DNA from 2 places in the Streptomyces sp. NPDC056144 genome. Region 2 is predicted to be linked to the other one. Evidence: riboswitches for the same ligand, from Rfam matches in the RefSeq annotation. Region 2 holds a riboswitch; the other holds the start of a gene.
What was found. A riboswitch is a leader RNA that binds a small molecule or an ion and turns the genes downstream of it on or off. The one in region 2 is predicted to bind cobalamin.
Positions count from the first base shown of each region.

Region 1: it holds a riboswitch for cobalamin, as region 2 does, so the genes downstream of both, ACFC0Z_RS09700 (energy-coupling factor ABC transporter permease) here and cobN (cobaltochelatase subunit CobN) in region 2, are expected to answer to the same signal.

Region 1 is NZ_JBHJVF010000002.1:712,069-719,751, reverse strand. Features, by position in the region: gene ACFC0Z_RS09725 (PadR family transcriptional regulator) at 1-4, opposite strand, end outside; gene ACFC0Z_RS09720 (FAD-dependent oxidoreductase) at 31-2,052, opposite strand; gene ACFC0Z_RS09715 (ATP-binding cassette domain-containing protein) at 2,151-3,035, opposite strand; gene cbiQ (cobalt ECF transporter T component CbiQ) at 3,032-3,781, opposite strand; gene ACFC0Z_RS09705 (energy-coupling factor ABC transporter substrate-binding protein) at 3,788-4,213, opposite strand; gene ACFC0Z_RS09700 (energy-coupling factor ABC transporter permease) at 4,210-4,911, opposite strand; cobalamin riboswitch at 4,940-5,177, opposite strand; gene ACFC0Z_RS09695 (PTS-dependent dihydroxyacetone kinase phosphotransferase subunit DhaM) at 5,241-5,657, opposite strand; gene dhaL (dihydroxyacetone kinase subunit DhaL) at 5,654-6,274, opposite strand; gene dhaK (dihydroxyacetone kinase subunit DhaK) at 6,280-7,272, opposite strand; partial or broken gene ACFC0Z_RS09680 (flavoprotein) at 7,572-7,683, shown strand, end outside.
Region 2 is NZ_JBHJVF010000006.1:108,847-116,529, forward strand. Features, by position in the region: gene cobN (cobaltochelatase subunit CobN) at 1-2,533, opposite strand, end outside; cobalamin riboswitch at 2,573-2,709, opposite strand; gene ACFC0Z_RS19855 (cobalamin biosynthesis protein CobG) at 2,947-4,209, shown strand; gene ACFC0Z_RS19860 (precorrin-8X methylmutase) at 4,214-4,867, shown strand; gene ACFC0Z_RS19865 (precorrin-2 C(20)-methyltransferase) at 4,864-6,369, shown strand; gene ACFC0Z_RS19870 (serine hydrolase) at 6,341-7,683, opposite strand, start outside.

The sequences.
Region 1 (7,683 bases), on a different contig from region 2:
ACATGCTCGCATCCTAAGGAACAGCGGTGGTCACAGCGCTGCCGCGAGCCGCGTCCCCTGGTCGATGGCCCGCTTCGCGTCCAGCTCCGCCGCCACGTCCGCGCCGCCGATGAGGTGCGCGGTGCGCCCGGCGGCGACCAGCTCCTCGTACAGCTCCCGCTGCGGGTCCTGCCCCGAGCAGAGGACGACCGTGTCCACGGGCAGCACCTGCGACTCGCCGTCGATCGTCAGGTGCAGGCCCTCGTCGTCGATGCGGTCGTAGGACACGCCCGCGACCATGGCGACGCCCCGGTGCTTGAGCTCGGTGCGGTGGATCCAGCCGGTGGTCTTGCCGAGACCGGCGCCGACCTTGGAGGTCTTGCGCTGGAGCAGGTGCACGCGGCGCGGCGGCGCGGGCCGCTCGGGGACGCGCAGGCCGCCCCGGTTCTCGTACGCGGTGTCGACGCCCCACTGGCGGAAGTACGTCTCGGGGTCCTGGCTCGCGCCCTCGCCGCCGTCCGTGAGGAACTCGGCGACGTCGAAGCCGATGCCGCCGGCGCCGATGATCGCGACCCGCTCGCCCACCGGCGCGCCGTCCCGGAGGACGTCGAGGTAGCTGACGACGCTCGGGTGGTCGACGCCCGGGATCTCCGGGGTGCGGGGGGTGACGCCGGTGGCCACGACGACCTCGTCGAACGAAGCCAGGTCGGCGGCGGAGACGTACGTGTTCAGGCGGACGTCGACGCCGTGCTCGGCGAGCTGCACGCGGAAGTAGCGCAGGGTCTCCTCGAACTCGTCCTTGCCCGGGACCTGCTTGGCGACGTTGAGCTGGCCGCCGATCTCGGATCCGGCGTCGAAGAGGGTGACGGCGTGGCCGCGTTCGGCCGCCGACACCGCGCAGGACAGGCCGGCCGGGCCCGCGCCGACGACGGCGACGCGCTTGGCGAGCCGGGTGGGGGAGAGGACGAGCTCGGTCTCGTGGCAGGCGCGCGGGTTGACCAGGCAGGACGTGATCTTCAGGTTGAAGGTGTGGTCCAGGCAGGCCTGGTTGCAGCCGATGCAGGTGTTGATCCGGTCGGACCGGCCCTCGGCGGCCTTCGCGACGAAGGCGGGGTCGGCGAGGAAGGGGCGGGCCAGCGAGACGAGGTCGGCGCGGCCGTCGGCGAGGATCTCCTCGGCGACCTCGGGGGTGTTGATGCGGTTGGAGGTGACGAGCGGGACGGAGACCTCGCCCATCAGCTTCTTCGTCACCCAGGTGTAGGCGCCGCGCGGCACGGAGGTGGCGATGGTGGGGATGCGGGCCTCGTGCCAGCCGATGCCGGTGTTGATGATGGTGGCGCCGGCCGCCTCGATCTCCTTGGCGAGCCGGACGACCTCCTCCAGGGTGGAGCCGCCGGGGACCAGGTCGAGCATGGAGAGGCGGTAGACGAGGATGAACTCCTCGCCGACCCGCTCGCGGATCCGGCGGACGATCTCCAGCGGGAAGCGGACGCGGTTCTCGTACGAGCCGCCCCAGCGGTCGGTGCGCTGGTTGGTGGCGGCGGCGATGAACTCGTTGATGAGGTAGCCCTCGGAGCCCATGACCTCGACACCGTCGTAGCCGGCCTCCTTGGCGAGCTCGGCGCAGCGGGCGTAGTCCTCGACGGTCTGCTCGACCTCGGCGTCGGTGAGCTCGTTCGGGACGAAGGGGCTGATCGGCGCCTTGAGCGCGCTCGGGCCGACGAGGGCGGGGTGGTACGCGTACCGGCCGAAGTGCAGGATCTGCATCGCGATCCGGCCGCCCTCGGCGTGCACGGCGTCCGTGATCAGGCGGTGCTCGGCGACCTCGGCGGGGGTCGTCAGCTTGGCGCCGCCGTCCCAGGGGCGGCCGGCCTCGTTGGGGGAGATGCCGCCGGTGACGATCAGGCCGACGCCGCCGCGGGCGCGCTCCGCGTAGAAGGCGGCCATCCGCTCGAAGCCGTGCTCCGTCTCCTCCAGGCCGACGTGCATCGAACCCATGATCACCCGGTTGGGGAGGGTGGTGAACCCGAGGTCGAGCGGGCTCAGCAGGTGGGGGTACGGGGTCGCGGTCATGTGGGGGCGCCTCCTCGCGCGGGATCGGTCGAGGCCAGTCTCCGGCGCCCCCGCCCCCTTCTGCAACTAGTTGCAGAAGATTCGGGACGTGATGTCTACTACTCAGTAGCAAAGGACGGGGCGACCCCTTCCGTGGTCTCCAGCCAGGCATCCAGCTCCTCCGGAGTCCGGGGCACGGCCTCCCCGGGCGCGAGCAGCCCCCGCGCGCGCAGCAGCCGCGCCACCGACGCCCCCCACGGCCTCCGCAGCCGCGCCGCGTCGAGCAGGGCGTGGTCCGCGAGCAGCTCGGCCACCGGCCCCGTCCGCAGCCCGGCGGGGGAGAGCACGGCGGCCTCGTCCGCCCAGCGCAGCGCGAGATCCACGTCGTGCGTGGCCATCACCACCGTCGTCCCGGCCGCGCGCAGCCGCGCCAGCGCGTCGAGCATCCGCTCCTGCCCGTGCGGGTCGAGCCCCGCCGTCGGCTCGTCCATGATCAGCACCCGGGGGCGCATCGCCACCGCGCCCGCGATGGCGGCGCGCTTGCGCTGCCCGTACGAGAGCAGGTGCGTCGGCCGGTCCTCCAGGGCCGTGATGTCCAGCGCCTCCAGGGCCTCGCGCACCCGGAGCCGTACCTCCTCCTCCGGCAGACCGAGGTTCATCGGCCCGAACGACACGTCCTGCCCGACCGAGGCCGCGAACAGCTGGTCGTCCGGGTCCTGCACCACGAGCTGCACGGTCGTCCGCAGCCGGGTGAGTCCCTTCCGGTCGTACGCGACGGGCGCCCCGTCGAGCAGCAGCGCGCCGCTCCCGCAGCGGAGCCCGCCGCTGAGCAGCCGCAGGAGTGTCGTCTTCCCGCTGCCGTTGCGGCCGAGGAGCGCGATGGCCCGGCCCTCCGGCACCGCGAAGTCCACACCCGACAGGACCGCGGGCCCGTCCTCGTACGCGAAACCCGCCCCCACCAGCTCCACGACGGGGGCCGACGGGCGGGAAGGGGTGCTGCTCACGGAAGGAACCTTTCGAGTACGAGGGTGAGGGCGACGAGCCCCGCCAGGAGCGCGCCCGTCGCCGTCAGGAACCGGCGCGACACCGCGGCGGCGGGCACCAGGACCCGCAGCGTCCCGTCGTAACCGCGCCCGGCTAGGCCGGACTGCATCCGCTGCGCCCGGTCGAAGGCGCGGACGAACGTGGTGGCCCCGAGCCCGGCAAGGGAGCGCCAGGTCGCCGCGCGGGTGGTGTGCCCGAGGCGGGCCGCCTGCGCCTGCCGGATCTTGGTGAGCGAGTCGAGCAGCAGGAAGATGATCCGGTACATCACCAGCGCCACGTCCACCACCGGCGCCGGCACGCCCGCACGGACGAGCCGGGGCAGCACGTCCGAGACGGGCGTGGTGAACGCGAAGAGCAGCACGCCGAGCGAGGCGGACGCGGTACGGAGCAGCAGCTCGACCGCGTGACCGGGCCCGCCCGGCGCGAGCGCGACGAACCCGCGCGCCCCGCCGACCTCGAAGAGCAGCGGGACGGCCCCCGTGACGCAGAAGCCGAGCGGGACCCGGAAGGCCCGCCACAGCTGACGGCCCGGCACGGCGGCGGGCCCGAGGAGGACGGCGAGGGTGGCCGCCGCCACGAGCACGGCGCCGGGCCACGGTGGCAGGCAGACCGCGCACAGGGTCAGACCGAAGCCGAGCAGGGCCTTCTCGGCGGGATGCCTGCGCCGCCAGCGGCTGCTGTGCGCCGCCGCGTCGATGGGGAGCATGGGCGGCTACGCGTCCTTGCCCGAAGCGTCGGCCGTCGCGGCGGCGCCGACGGCTCCTGCGGCTCCTGCGGTTCCTACGGCTCCTACGGGAACCGGAGGGGTCAGCTCCGCCCGCGCCCGGGCCTCGCCCTGCCGCCGTCCGCGCCGCACGCCGAAGTAGTACGCGAGGACACCGGCGCCCAGGGCCGCCTGGAGGGAGAAGAGCGCCGACTCGATCTCCCCGGACGGCGGCTCGTACAGGGGGCTGAACCAGGGCTCGTACTCCGGCTGGAGCTCCGTGATCGCGGTCTCCGCCTCGGCGTCCGCGCCGGTGAACGGCTCCTCCTTGTGGTCGCCCAGACCGAGCGCGAGCGGGAGGACCGCCAGCGCGACGACGACGAACAGGAGCAGCAGGTTGATCTTCGTGCTCTTGCTGACACGCGGGGTGCTCATCGCGCGGTCACCTCCTCGGCGGGGCGCGCCGAAGCGGTCCGGGACAGGACGCCCAGACGGATCAGGTCGCCCTTGCTGGACTGCGTGAGCAGCCGCATCACGAGGACCGTCAGGAGGCCCTCGCTGACGGCCAGGGGGATCTGCGTGACGGCGAAGATGGAACCGAACTTGGCGAGCGCGCCCAGGACGCCGCTGCCCTGGTCGGGGAAGGCCAGCGCGAGCTGGACGCTGGTGACGCAGTACGTCGACAGGTCGGCGACGAACGCGCCGAGGAAGACGGCGACCATCAGCGGCGCGCCGAACCGGCGGGCCAGGAGGTAGGTCCCGTACCCCGCCCACGGCCCGACGATCGCCATGGAGAAGACGTTCGCGCCGAGCGTGGTGAGCCCGCCGTGAGCGAGCAGCAGGGCCTGGAAGAGGAGCGTGATCGTCCCCAGGACCGCCATGATCGGCGGCCGGAACAGGATCGCGCCCAGGCCCGTACCGGTCGGATGGGAGCAACTGCCCGTCACCGAGGGCAGCTTGAGCGCCGACAGGACGAAGGTGAAGGCCCCGGACGCGCCGAGGAGCAGGGTGGACTCGGGGTTCGCGCGCACCTCGCGGGTGAGGGCGCGGGCCCCGTGGACGACGAACGGGGCCGCCGCGACGCCCCAGGCGGCGGCGTGGACGGGGGGTAGATACCCCTCGGCTATATGCATGGTTGGGAGACCCTCTCCAGCACCTCGTGGATGGACAACGCACCCCGGCCGGTCTCCTGGCTGACGGTCATACGTCCCGACTCCGCCTTCCCACACCGAGGCGGTCACCCGCTACGGTCCAGTGGCTTGCCCGGGAGGGACCTCCCCCCGGGTGTGGAGCCGGAACTCCCGATCACAGTGGCGAGGGCCGCACCGGTACCGCACCGGTTTCCCGTACACCAAGGCCCTGCGACACTAGTGTGTTGACCTGCCCGATCACAACACGGTCGCCACCGGGCGCGGCCCCTCGGTCACTCCCCGCACTCACGGCGGGCCCTCCGCGGCCCCGCTCATCCCTTCCGGTAGACGTACGCCTCCGAGGCCGCCGCGGCCACCGCGTCGAGGTCCCCGCCGGCGCTGGCCGTCACCAGCGCGGCGACCGCGCCCTCGACGAAGGGCGCGTCCACCAGGCGGGCGCCCTCGGGCAGTTCGTCGCCCTCGGCGAGGAGCGCCTTCACGGTGAGGACCGCGCTGCCGAGGTCGACGAGGATCGCCACCCCGGCCCCGCCGTCGACCGCCTCCGCCGCCGCCGTGACGAGCCCGGCGCTGGTCCCGAGGCCGCCGTCGGGGAGTCCGCCGGCCGGCCGGATCGGGGCGGTGTCGCCGCCGCCCGCGAGGCCGCGGGCGAGGTCGGCGACCGAGGCGGCGACGGCCGCGCTGTGCGAGACGAGCACGATGCCCACCCGCGCCGACGCCCCCGCGGTCACGAGAGACCCCCCGTCCGGGCGGTGTCGGCCAGTACGGCGAGGAGCAGCGCCGACGAGGCGGCCCCGGGATCCTCGTGCCCGACCGACCGCTCGCCGAGGTAACTGGCCCGGCCCTTGCGCGCCTGGAGGGGTACGGTCCCGAGGGCGCCCGCCTCGGCGGCCGTACGCCCGTCCTCGAAGGAGGTCCGCAGCCCCTCGACGCCCGGAACGAGCGCGTCCAGCATGGTCTTGTCCCCCACCCGTGCCCCGCCGAGCTGCCCCACGGCGGCGACCCCGGTGTCGAGGGCCTCCGCGAGCCGCTCCCGGCTGACGGCCGTGTCCTCGCCGAGGGCCTTGCCGGCCCGCCGCAGCAGCGTCCCGTACAGCGGCCCCGAGGCCCCGCCCACGGTCGAGATCAGCTCCCGCCCGGCGGCGACGAGCACCGCCCCCGGCGTCGCGGGCGGCTCCTTGGCGAGCGTCTCGGCCACGGCGGCGAAGCCGCGCCTGAGGTTGGCACCGTGGTCCGCGTCGCCGATGGCGGAGTCGAGCTCGGTGAGCCGATCGGCCTCGCGGGAGACGACCGCGGCGGCCTCCGTCAGCCACCGCACGACGAACCCGGCGTCGATGTCCCGCGTCATCCCGCTCACCGCCCCCACCGCAGCGCGGCCGTCCGCACCGGCGCGTCCCAGAGCCGCAGCAACTCCTCGTCGACCTCGCAGAGGGTGACGGAACAGCCGGCCATGTCGAGGGAGGTCACGTAGTTCCCGACGAGGGTCCGGGCGACCGGAACACCCCGCTCGCCGAGGACCCGCTGCACCTCCGCGTTGAACCCGTACAGTTCGAGCAGCGGCGTACCGCCCATCCCGTTGACGAGGACGAGCACGGGCGCGGTCGGCCGCAGGTCCTCGACGACGACGTCCACGGCGTAGTCCGCGATCTCCCGCGAGGTCATCATCGCCCGCCGCTCACGCCCGGGCTCTCCGTGGATGCCGATGCCCAACTCCAGCTCACCGGCCGGGAGATCGAAGGTCGGACTCCCCTTGGCGGGCGTGGTGCACGCGCTCAGCGCGACCCCGAAGGACCGGCACCGCTCGTTCACCCGCCGGGCCACGGCCTCGACCCGCTCCAGCGGCGCGCCCTCCTCGGCGGCGGCGCCCGCGATCTTCTCCACGAACAGGGTGCCGCCGGTCCCGCGCCGCCCCGCCGTGTACAGACTGTCCGTCACGGCCGCGTCGTCGTCGACGAGCACCTTCGCGACCCGCACGCCCTCGTCCTCGGCGAGCTCGGCGGCCATCTCGAAGTTGAGGACGTCACCGGTGTAGTTCTTGACGACGAACAACACCCCGGCCCCACTGTCGACGGCCGCCGCGGCCCGCACCATCTGATCCGGCACGGGCGACGTGAAAACCTCCCCGGCACAAGCGGCGGCCAGCATCCCCGGCCCCACGAACCCCGCGTGCAACGGCTCGTGCCCGGACCCGCCCCCGGACACCAACGCCACCTTCCCCTCCACGGGCGCGTCCCGCCGCACGACGATCCGCCGCTCGACGTCCACGGTCAGCTCGGGATGCGCGGCGGCCATCCCGCGCAGCGCGTCGGTGACCACGGTCTCGGGGACGTTGATCAGTTGCTTCACCGGTACCTCCTGGAGCCATCATGAAGGTGCGTCACGACACGATTCTCGACGCAAAGCCCCCCTCGCGCACCGGAGCGCTTCCTCGGTCGGCTTCACCAGCTCTCCCTCACAGCGTGCGCGAACGGTGCACCATCGACCGGACCGTACGGAGGGAGACGGCGTCGCACACGAGTACGCAGGGGTGCGTGACGTCGACCCGCAGCTCGCCCCGTCGGCAGGACCGTGCGAGAGGTGGTTCATGCCAGTGGGCGCGGGTTCCGGCCGGACACGTCGAGACATGACGGTGACCGACGTGACTTCTGTTCACCGCCGCGCAGGAGCAGGGCTGGGGCGTCGGCGTCATCGCCACACCCCAGGGCCTCGGCTTCCTCGATGCCGAGGCGATCGAGGCCCGGACCGGGTACCCGATCC
Region 2 (7,683 bases):
AGCGGGTGAGGAGCGAGTCCGCGAGCGCCTGGCCCGTCTCCCACGCGAGGCGGGACGGGACGGCCTTCGGGTCGACCGAGTAGAAGTTCCGGCCGGTCGGCAGGACGTTGACGAGGCCGCGCAGCGGCGAGCCCGAGGGGCCGGCCGGGACGAAGCCGCCGTTCAGGGCGTGCACCGCGTGCGTCAGCTCGTCCGTCGTCGCGGCGAGCCGCGGGACGACCTGGCGGACCGCGAAGTACAGGACGTCGCGGACCTCGGAGCCGTACGCCTCGGCGACGGTCGCGACCGCCTCCTCCGTCCAGCCGGCCGCCTCCATCGCCTCGACGAGCGCGCGGGCCTGCGCCTCGACGGCGTCGGCGTCGGTGCGGGTGGGCGCGGACTCGTCGAGGCCGAGCGCCTCGCGCAGGCCGGGCAGCGCCTGCGTGCCGCCCCAGATCTGGCGGGCGCGGAGGATGGAGAGGACCAGGTTGACCCGGGCCTCGCCCTCCGGCGCCCCGCCGAGGACGTGCAGACCGTCGCGGATCTGCGCGTCCTTGACCTCGCACAGCCAGCCGTCGACGTGCAGCAGGAAGTCGTCGAAGCCGTCGTCCTCCGGGCGGTCCTCCATGCCCAGGTCGTGGTCGAGCTTCGCCGCCTGGATCAGCGTCCAGATCTGCGCGCGGATCGCGGGCAGCTTCGACGGGTCCATGGAGGAGATCTGCGCGTACTCGTCGAGCAGCTGCTCCAGGCGCGCGATGTCGCCGTACGAGTCGGCGCGGGCCATCGGCGGCACGAGGTGGTCGACCAGGGTGGCGTGCACGCGCCGCTTGGCCTGCGTGCCCTCGCCCGGGTCGTTGACGAGGAACGGGTAGATCAGCGGGATGTCGCCGAGCGCCGCGTCCGGGCCGCAGGCGGCGGACAGACCGGCGTTCTTGCCCGGCAGCCACTCCAGGTTGCCGTGCTTGCCGAGGTGGACCATGGCGTCGGCGCCGAAGCCGCCGTCGTCCTCGCGGGCGGCGATCCAGCGGTAGGCGGCCAGGTAGTGGTGGGACGGCGGGAGATCGGGGTCGTGGTAGATCGCGATCGGGTTCTCGCCGAAGCCGCGCGGCGGCTGGATGAGGATCAGCAGGTTCCCGCGCCGCAGCGCCGCGAGGACGATGTCGCCCTCCGGGTTGCGGGACCGGTCGAGGAACATCTCGCCCGGCGCCGGACCCCAGTGCTCCTCGACCTGCTCGCGCAGCTCGGCCGGAAGCGTCGCGTACCAGCGCTTGTAGTCGGCGGCCGGGATGCGGACCGGGTTCCTCGCGAGCTGCTCCTCGGTCAGCCAGTCCTGGTCGTGGCCACCCGCCTCGATGAGGGCGTAGATCAGCTCGTCGCCGTCGCCGGAGACCAGCCCCGGGAGGTCGGCCTCGGGCCCGAAGTCGTACCCCTCGGCGATGAGTCGGCGCAGCAGGGCGACGGCGGAGGCGGGGGTGTCGAGACCGACGGCGTTGCCGATGCGGGAGTGCTTGGTGGGGTACGCGGAGAGGACGAGCGCGAGCTTCTTCTCGGCGTTCGGGATGTGGCGGAGCCGGGCGTGCCGGACGGCGATCCCGGCGACGCGGGCCGCGCGCTCGGCGTCGGCGACGTACGCGGGCAGGCCGTCGGCGTCGATCTCCTTGAAGGAGAACGGGACGGTGATGAGGCGGCCGTCGAACTCGGGCACGGCGACCTGGCTGGCGGCGTCGAGCGGCGAGAGGCCCTCGTCGTTCTCCTCCCACGCCGAACGCGAGCCGGTCAGGCACAGGGCCTGGAGGATCGGCACGTCGAGCGCGGCGAGCGCGCCCGCGTCCCAGGCCTCCTCGTCGCCGCCGGCCTGCGCCTCGGCGGGCTTGGTGCCACCGGCGGCGAGGACGGTCGTGACGATCGCGTCCGCCCCGCGGAGCGTCTCGACGAGCTCCTCCTCGGGGGCGCGCAGCGAGGCCACGTACAGCGGGAGGGCCTGGGCCCCGGCGTCCTCGATCGCGTCGCAGAGGGCGCCGACGAAGGCGGTGTTCCCGCTCATGTGGTGGGCGCGGTAGTAGAGCACGGCGACCGTCGGGCCGTCGGTGGCACGGGGGGTGCGCTCCAGGGGGCCCCAGGTGGGGGCGGCGGCCGGGGCCTCGAAGCCGTGACCGGTGAGGAGCACGGTGTCGGAGAGGAAGCGGGCCAGCTGCGTCAGGTTCGCGGGGCCGCCGTGCGCGAGGTAGGCGTGCGCCTCGGTCGCGACGCCGACGGGAACCGTCGAGGCCTCCATCAGCTGGGCGTCGGGGGCCTGTTCGCCGCTGAGCACGACGACCGGCTTTCCGGCGGCGTGGATCGCGTCCAGCCCCTCCTGCCAGGAGCGCAGGCCGCCGAGGAGGCGGACGACGACGAGCTCGACGCCGTCGAGGAGGCCGGGGAGGTCGGCGAGCGGGACTCGGGAGGGGTTGGCGAAGCGGTACGCGAGACCGTCCCCTTCGGCCTCCGTCGCGGCCGTGTTCGCCGCGCGGGCGCTGAGCAGGTCGGTGTCGGAGTGCGACAGCAGCAGGAGCATGGCGACGCAGGCCCTTCCTCGGGGTTGTCCGCGCCCCGGGTGGTCGTGTGGACGGCGGGAGTTCCTGACTCACCCGTGCCGGGCGGTCCGGAACGGGCTCACAGTGGCGGGACCGCGCCGGATTCTCACCGGGCTTCCTCCCCGGGGTCCTGGGACCCCATGCCGATCTGCATCCTAGATCGTGGCGGGGGCGGGCCGAAGAGAGCCGGGGGATCGACCGGATCACACTCGTGACCGCACGCGGACCGCACGCGGACCGCACGCGGACCGCACCCGGACCGGACGCGGGCCGCACCCGGACCGGACGCGGGCCGCACACGGGGACCCGTACACGGATCGCACCCGGGCCACCCGCGGGCAGCGGGCACGGATCGGCCGGATCGCGACCGGTGAGGGGCCCGATCCCCGTGGGTATGCTCGCCGCCATGCCGCCCACCCCACCCCCGACGCCCGAACGGGACGAACCCCGCACAAGGGACCGTGGCGACGCCTGCCCCGGAGCGCTGCGCCTGCACGCCGCCGACGACGGGAGACTGGCCCGACTCCGGCTCCCCGCAGGCCGACTGACCGCACGTCAGGCCGAGGCCCTGGCGCACGCGGCGGAGACCCTGGGCGACGGCTCGGTGAGCATCACCTCCCGGGGCAACGCGGAGCTCCGGGGCCTCGCGGACGACTGCGGGACGGAGCTCGCGGCGCTGCTCGCGGAGGCCGGCCTGCTGCCCTCCTCCACGCACGAGCGCGTCCGCAACATCGTCGTCTCCCCCGCCGCCGGTCTCGACGGACTCGGCGGCCCCGAGGTCCAGTTGTGGGCCCGCGAGCTCGACGCCCTCCTCTGCGCCGCGCCCTGGGCGGCGGCGCTTTCCGGCCGTTTCCTCTTCGTCCTCGACGACGGCCGCGGGGACGTGGCGGGGCTCGGCGGGGATGTGACCTTGGTCGCAGTGGACGGCGGCGCGGCCCGTCTGTACGTCGGCGGGCGGGCGTTCCGCGTCGCCGGGGCCGACGCCCCCCGCGCCGCGCTCGCCGCCGCCGGGGCCTTCCTCGACGCGGCCCGCGCGGCCGGGACCGGCGCCTGGCGGGTCGGCGAACTCCCCGAGGGGTACGCCCCCGACCTGGCCGGCGCCCTCGCGGGGGCCGGGATCGCGGCGGAGCCCGTACCGGCGGCCGCATCGATCCTGCTCCACGGCGCCCCGCCCTCCCCCGGCCCGCTCGGCCCCGCCTCCCGCTACGTCCTCGCGCCCCTCGGCCGCCTCACCGCCGCCCAGCTGCGGGCGCTGCTGCCCGCCGAGGAGATCCGGCTGACGCCGTGGCGCGGCGCGGTGGTCGTGGGCGCCACGGGAAACGAGGACCTGGCCGCCCACGGCCTGATCACCGACCCCGGCTCCCCCTGGGTGGACGTCACCGCGTGCACCGGCCGCCCCGGCTGCGCCAAGTCCCTCGCGGACGTCCGCGCCGACGCGACCCCGGGGCCGGCCGGCGGCCTCCCCGCACGCGGCCTCCCCGGAAGGGCCCTCCCCGTCCACTACTCCGGCTGCGAGCGCCGCTGCGGCCACCCGCACGGCGCCTGGGTCGACGTCGTCGCCACCGCCGACGGCGCCTACCTGGTGGACGGCGCCGCCACCCCCCGTACAGCCCTGCACGAAGCGGTCACCACGGCCCGCACGACCACCATCCGCTGACGAGATGAGCGAGAACACCAGGATGTTCGACTACGAGAAGGACGGGACGGAGATCTACCGCCGGTCCTTTGCCACGATCCGCGCCGAGGCGGACCTCGACGGCCTGCCCGCCGACGTCGCCCAGGTGGCGGTCCGGATGATCCACGCCTGCGGCATGACCGACCTCGTCAGCGATATCGCCTACTCGCCGCGGGTCGTGGCGGACGCCCGTGCCGCCCTCCAGGCCGGTGCGCCGATCCTCTGCGACGCCCAGATGGTCGCCAGTGGCGTCACCCGCAAGCGGCTGCCCGCCGACAACGAGGTGCTCTGCGCGCTCTCCGACCCGGCCGTCCCGGCCCTCGCCGCCGAGCTCGGCACCACCCGCTCGGCCGCCGCGCTCGAACTCTGGCGCGACCGCCTCGAAGGCTCCGTCGTCGCCATCGGCAACGCGCCCACCGCGCTCTTCCACCTCCTGGAGATGATCGCGAAGGGCGCGGGCAAGCCGGCCGCCGTCCTCGGCATACCCGTCGGGTTCATCGGCGCCGCCGAGTCCAAGGACGCCCTCGCCGAGAACGACCTCGGCCTCGAATACCTCGTCGTACGGGGCCGGCGCGGCGGCAGCGCCATGACGGCCGCCGCCCTCAACGCGCTCGCGCACGAAGCGGAGATACAGGCATGAGCACCGCGATGAGCACCCCGAAGGGCAAGCTGTACGGGGTCGGGCTCGGCCCCGGCGACCCCAACCTCATGACGGTGGCGGCCGTGAAGGCCATCGCCGAGGCCGACGTCGTCGCCTACCACTCGGCCCGCCACGGCCGCTCGATCGCCCGCTCCATCGCGGCCGAGCACCTCCGCGAGGACCACGTCGAGGAGCGGCTCATGTACCCGCTCACCGTCGAGACCACCGACCACCCCGGCGGCTACCGGGGCGCCCTCGACGACTTCTACGAGGAGGCCGCGGCCCGGCTCGCCGCCCACCTCGACGCGGGCCGCACGGTCGCCGTCCTCGCCGAGGGCGACCCGCTGTTCTACGGCTCGTACCAGCACATGCACAAGCGGCTCGCGGACCGCTACGACACGACCGTCATCCCCGGCGTGACCTCGGTGAGCGCCGCCGCCGCGCGGCTCGGCGAGCCGCTGTGCGAGGCGGAGGAGGTCCTCACGATCATCCCCGGCACCCTGCCGGAGGACGAGCTGACGGCCCGTCTCGCGGGCACCGACTCGGCGGTCGTGATGAAGCTCGGCCGCACCTTCCCCACCGTCCGCCGCGCCCTGGAGCGCGCGGGCCGCCTCGACGACGCGCGGTACGTGGAGCGGGCGTTCATGGCCGGCGAGCGCACCGAGCAGCTCGCGGACGTCGACCCGTCGACCGTCCCGTACTTCTCCGTCGCCGTGCTGCCCTCCCGTATCGACCAGGAGGCGCCGGTACGGGAGCGGGGCGAGGTCACCGTCGTCGGCACCGGCCCCGCCGGGGCGCCCTGGCTGACCCCCGAGTCGCGCGGCGCGCTCGTCAACGCCGACGTCCTCGTCGGCTACACCACCTACCTCGACCGCGTCCCCGTCCTGCGCCCCGGCCAGGTCCGGCACGGCTCCGACAACAAGGTCGAGTCGGAGCGGGCCGAGTTCGCGCTCGACCTGGCCCGGCGCGGCAAGAAGGTCGCGGTCGTCTCCGGCGGCGACCCGGGCGTCTTCGCCATGGCGACGGCCGTCCTGGAGGTCGCCTGCGAGCCGGAGTACGCGGACGTGCCCGTACGGGTCCTCCCCGGCGTGACGGCGGCGAACGCGGCAGCGGCGGCGGCCGGCGCCCCGCTCGGCCACGACTACGCCACGATCTCCCTCTCGGACCGACTCAAGCCCTGGGACGTCATCGAGGGCCGGCTGCGCGCGGCGGCCTCCGCCGACCTCGTCATCGCCCTGTACAACCCGGGCTCCAAGTCCCGTACGCACCAGGTGGCCGCCGCCCGCGACCTCCTGCTCGAACTCCGCGACCCGGAGACCCCGGTGGTCGTCGCCCGCGACGTCGGCGGCCCCGAGCAGTCGGTGCGCGTCCTGACCCTGAAGAGCCTGGACCCGTCCGAGGTCGACATGCGGACGCTGCTCCTCATCGGCTCCTCGCAGACGCGGGCGGTCGAACGCGGCGACGGCCGCACGATCACCTGGACGCCGCGCCGGTACGGGTGACCTGGCCGGTACGGGTGAAGGTCCCCAGACCTTCCTGGTCGAGGTACTCGACCTTGACCGTCTTGCCATCCGGGGAGAACGTGACGCCGGTCAGTCCGACGGCGTTCTCCCCGCGCGTGGGGAAGCTGAACGTGTTCCCGTCGTAGTGCGTGAGCGCGTACGTCTGCGGCTCGGGCCCGATCCGCAGCACGAGCCCGCCTCGCTCCTCGGCCACGGTGAGCGGCCCGTAGTAGTCATTGTTGTACGTCCCCACGTACGCGGCGGGCTCCTTGGCGGGGGCGGGATCGGCCGGGGACTTCGCGTAGTCGGTCTCGGACCGGTCGGCGTCGGCCTGCGCCTGGTACAGCCCGTCGACGAGCGGCAGCCAGTCCCGGCTGGGCTGCCCCTTCTCGGCGACGTCGAAGAAGTCCAGGGCGACGGTGTCGGCGACACCGGCGGGGGCGCCGTTGGTGAGGACGACGATCCCGAGCTCCTCGCCGGGCAGCATCGTCACGTTGGTGTGCGCGCCGAGCGCGAAGGCGCCCGTGTGCGAGAGGCGGAGCCTGCCGGCGTCGTCGTACGAGACGTTCCAGCCGAGCCCGTAGAAGCCGGTGCGCCCGGCGGGGGCGTGCGGCGGGGAGGCGACGGCCTCGGGGTGGTGGGTGAGGGTGAGCGCGTCCTCGTCGACGATCCGGCGCCCGTCGAGCTCGCCGTTGCCGAGCTGGAGCCGGAGCCAGACCGCCATGTCCCGGGCGGAGGAGCTGACACCCCCGGCGGGCGACTGCGCGTCAGGGTCCCGCACGTACCGGGCCTTCCAGGTCCCGTCCGGCTCCTTCACGTGCCCGAGGGCGCGGTCGGGGTTGTCGGCGAAGTCCTGGAAGCGGGAACTGGTGTCGTCCATCCCGGCGGGCCGGTACAGGGTGTCCTCGGCGAGCTTCTCCCAGGGCACGCCCTTCTCGGCGGCGACGGCCTCGGCGGCGGCGGTGAGCCCGAAGTTGGTGTAGGCGTAGCTGGCGCGGAAGGGGGCGAGGGGCTCGTACCGCAGGTGGGACAGGATGTAGTCCTGGTCGTACCCGAGGTCTTCGAGCAGGTCACCGGCGTGATCCGGCAGCCCGCTGCGATGCGAGAACAGATCCGCGACGGTCACGTGCGAACTGACCCAGGGATCCTTCAGCCGGAACTCCGGCAGCTCGGGCGCGACCGGCTTCTGCCACCCCTCCACCCCGACGGCCCCGGAGACGACGGTCGAAGCGATCGGCTTGGAGACGGAAGCAAGCTGGAAAACCGTGTCGGCGTCGATCCGCGCGTCCTTCCCGACCTCCCGGACGCCGTACC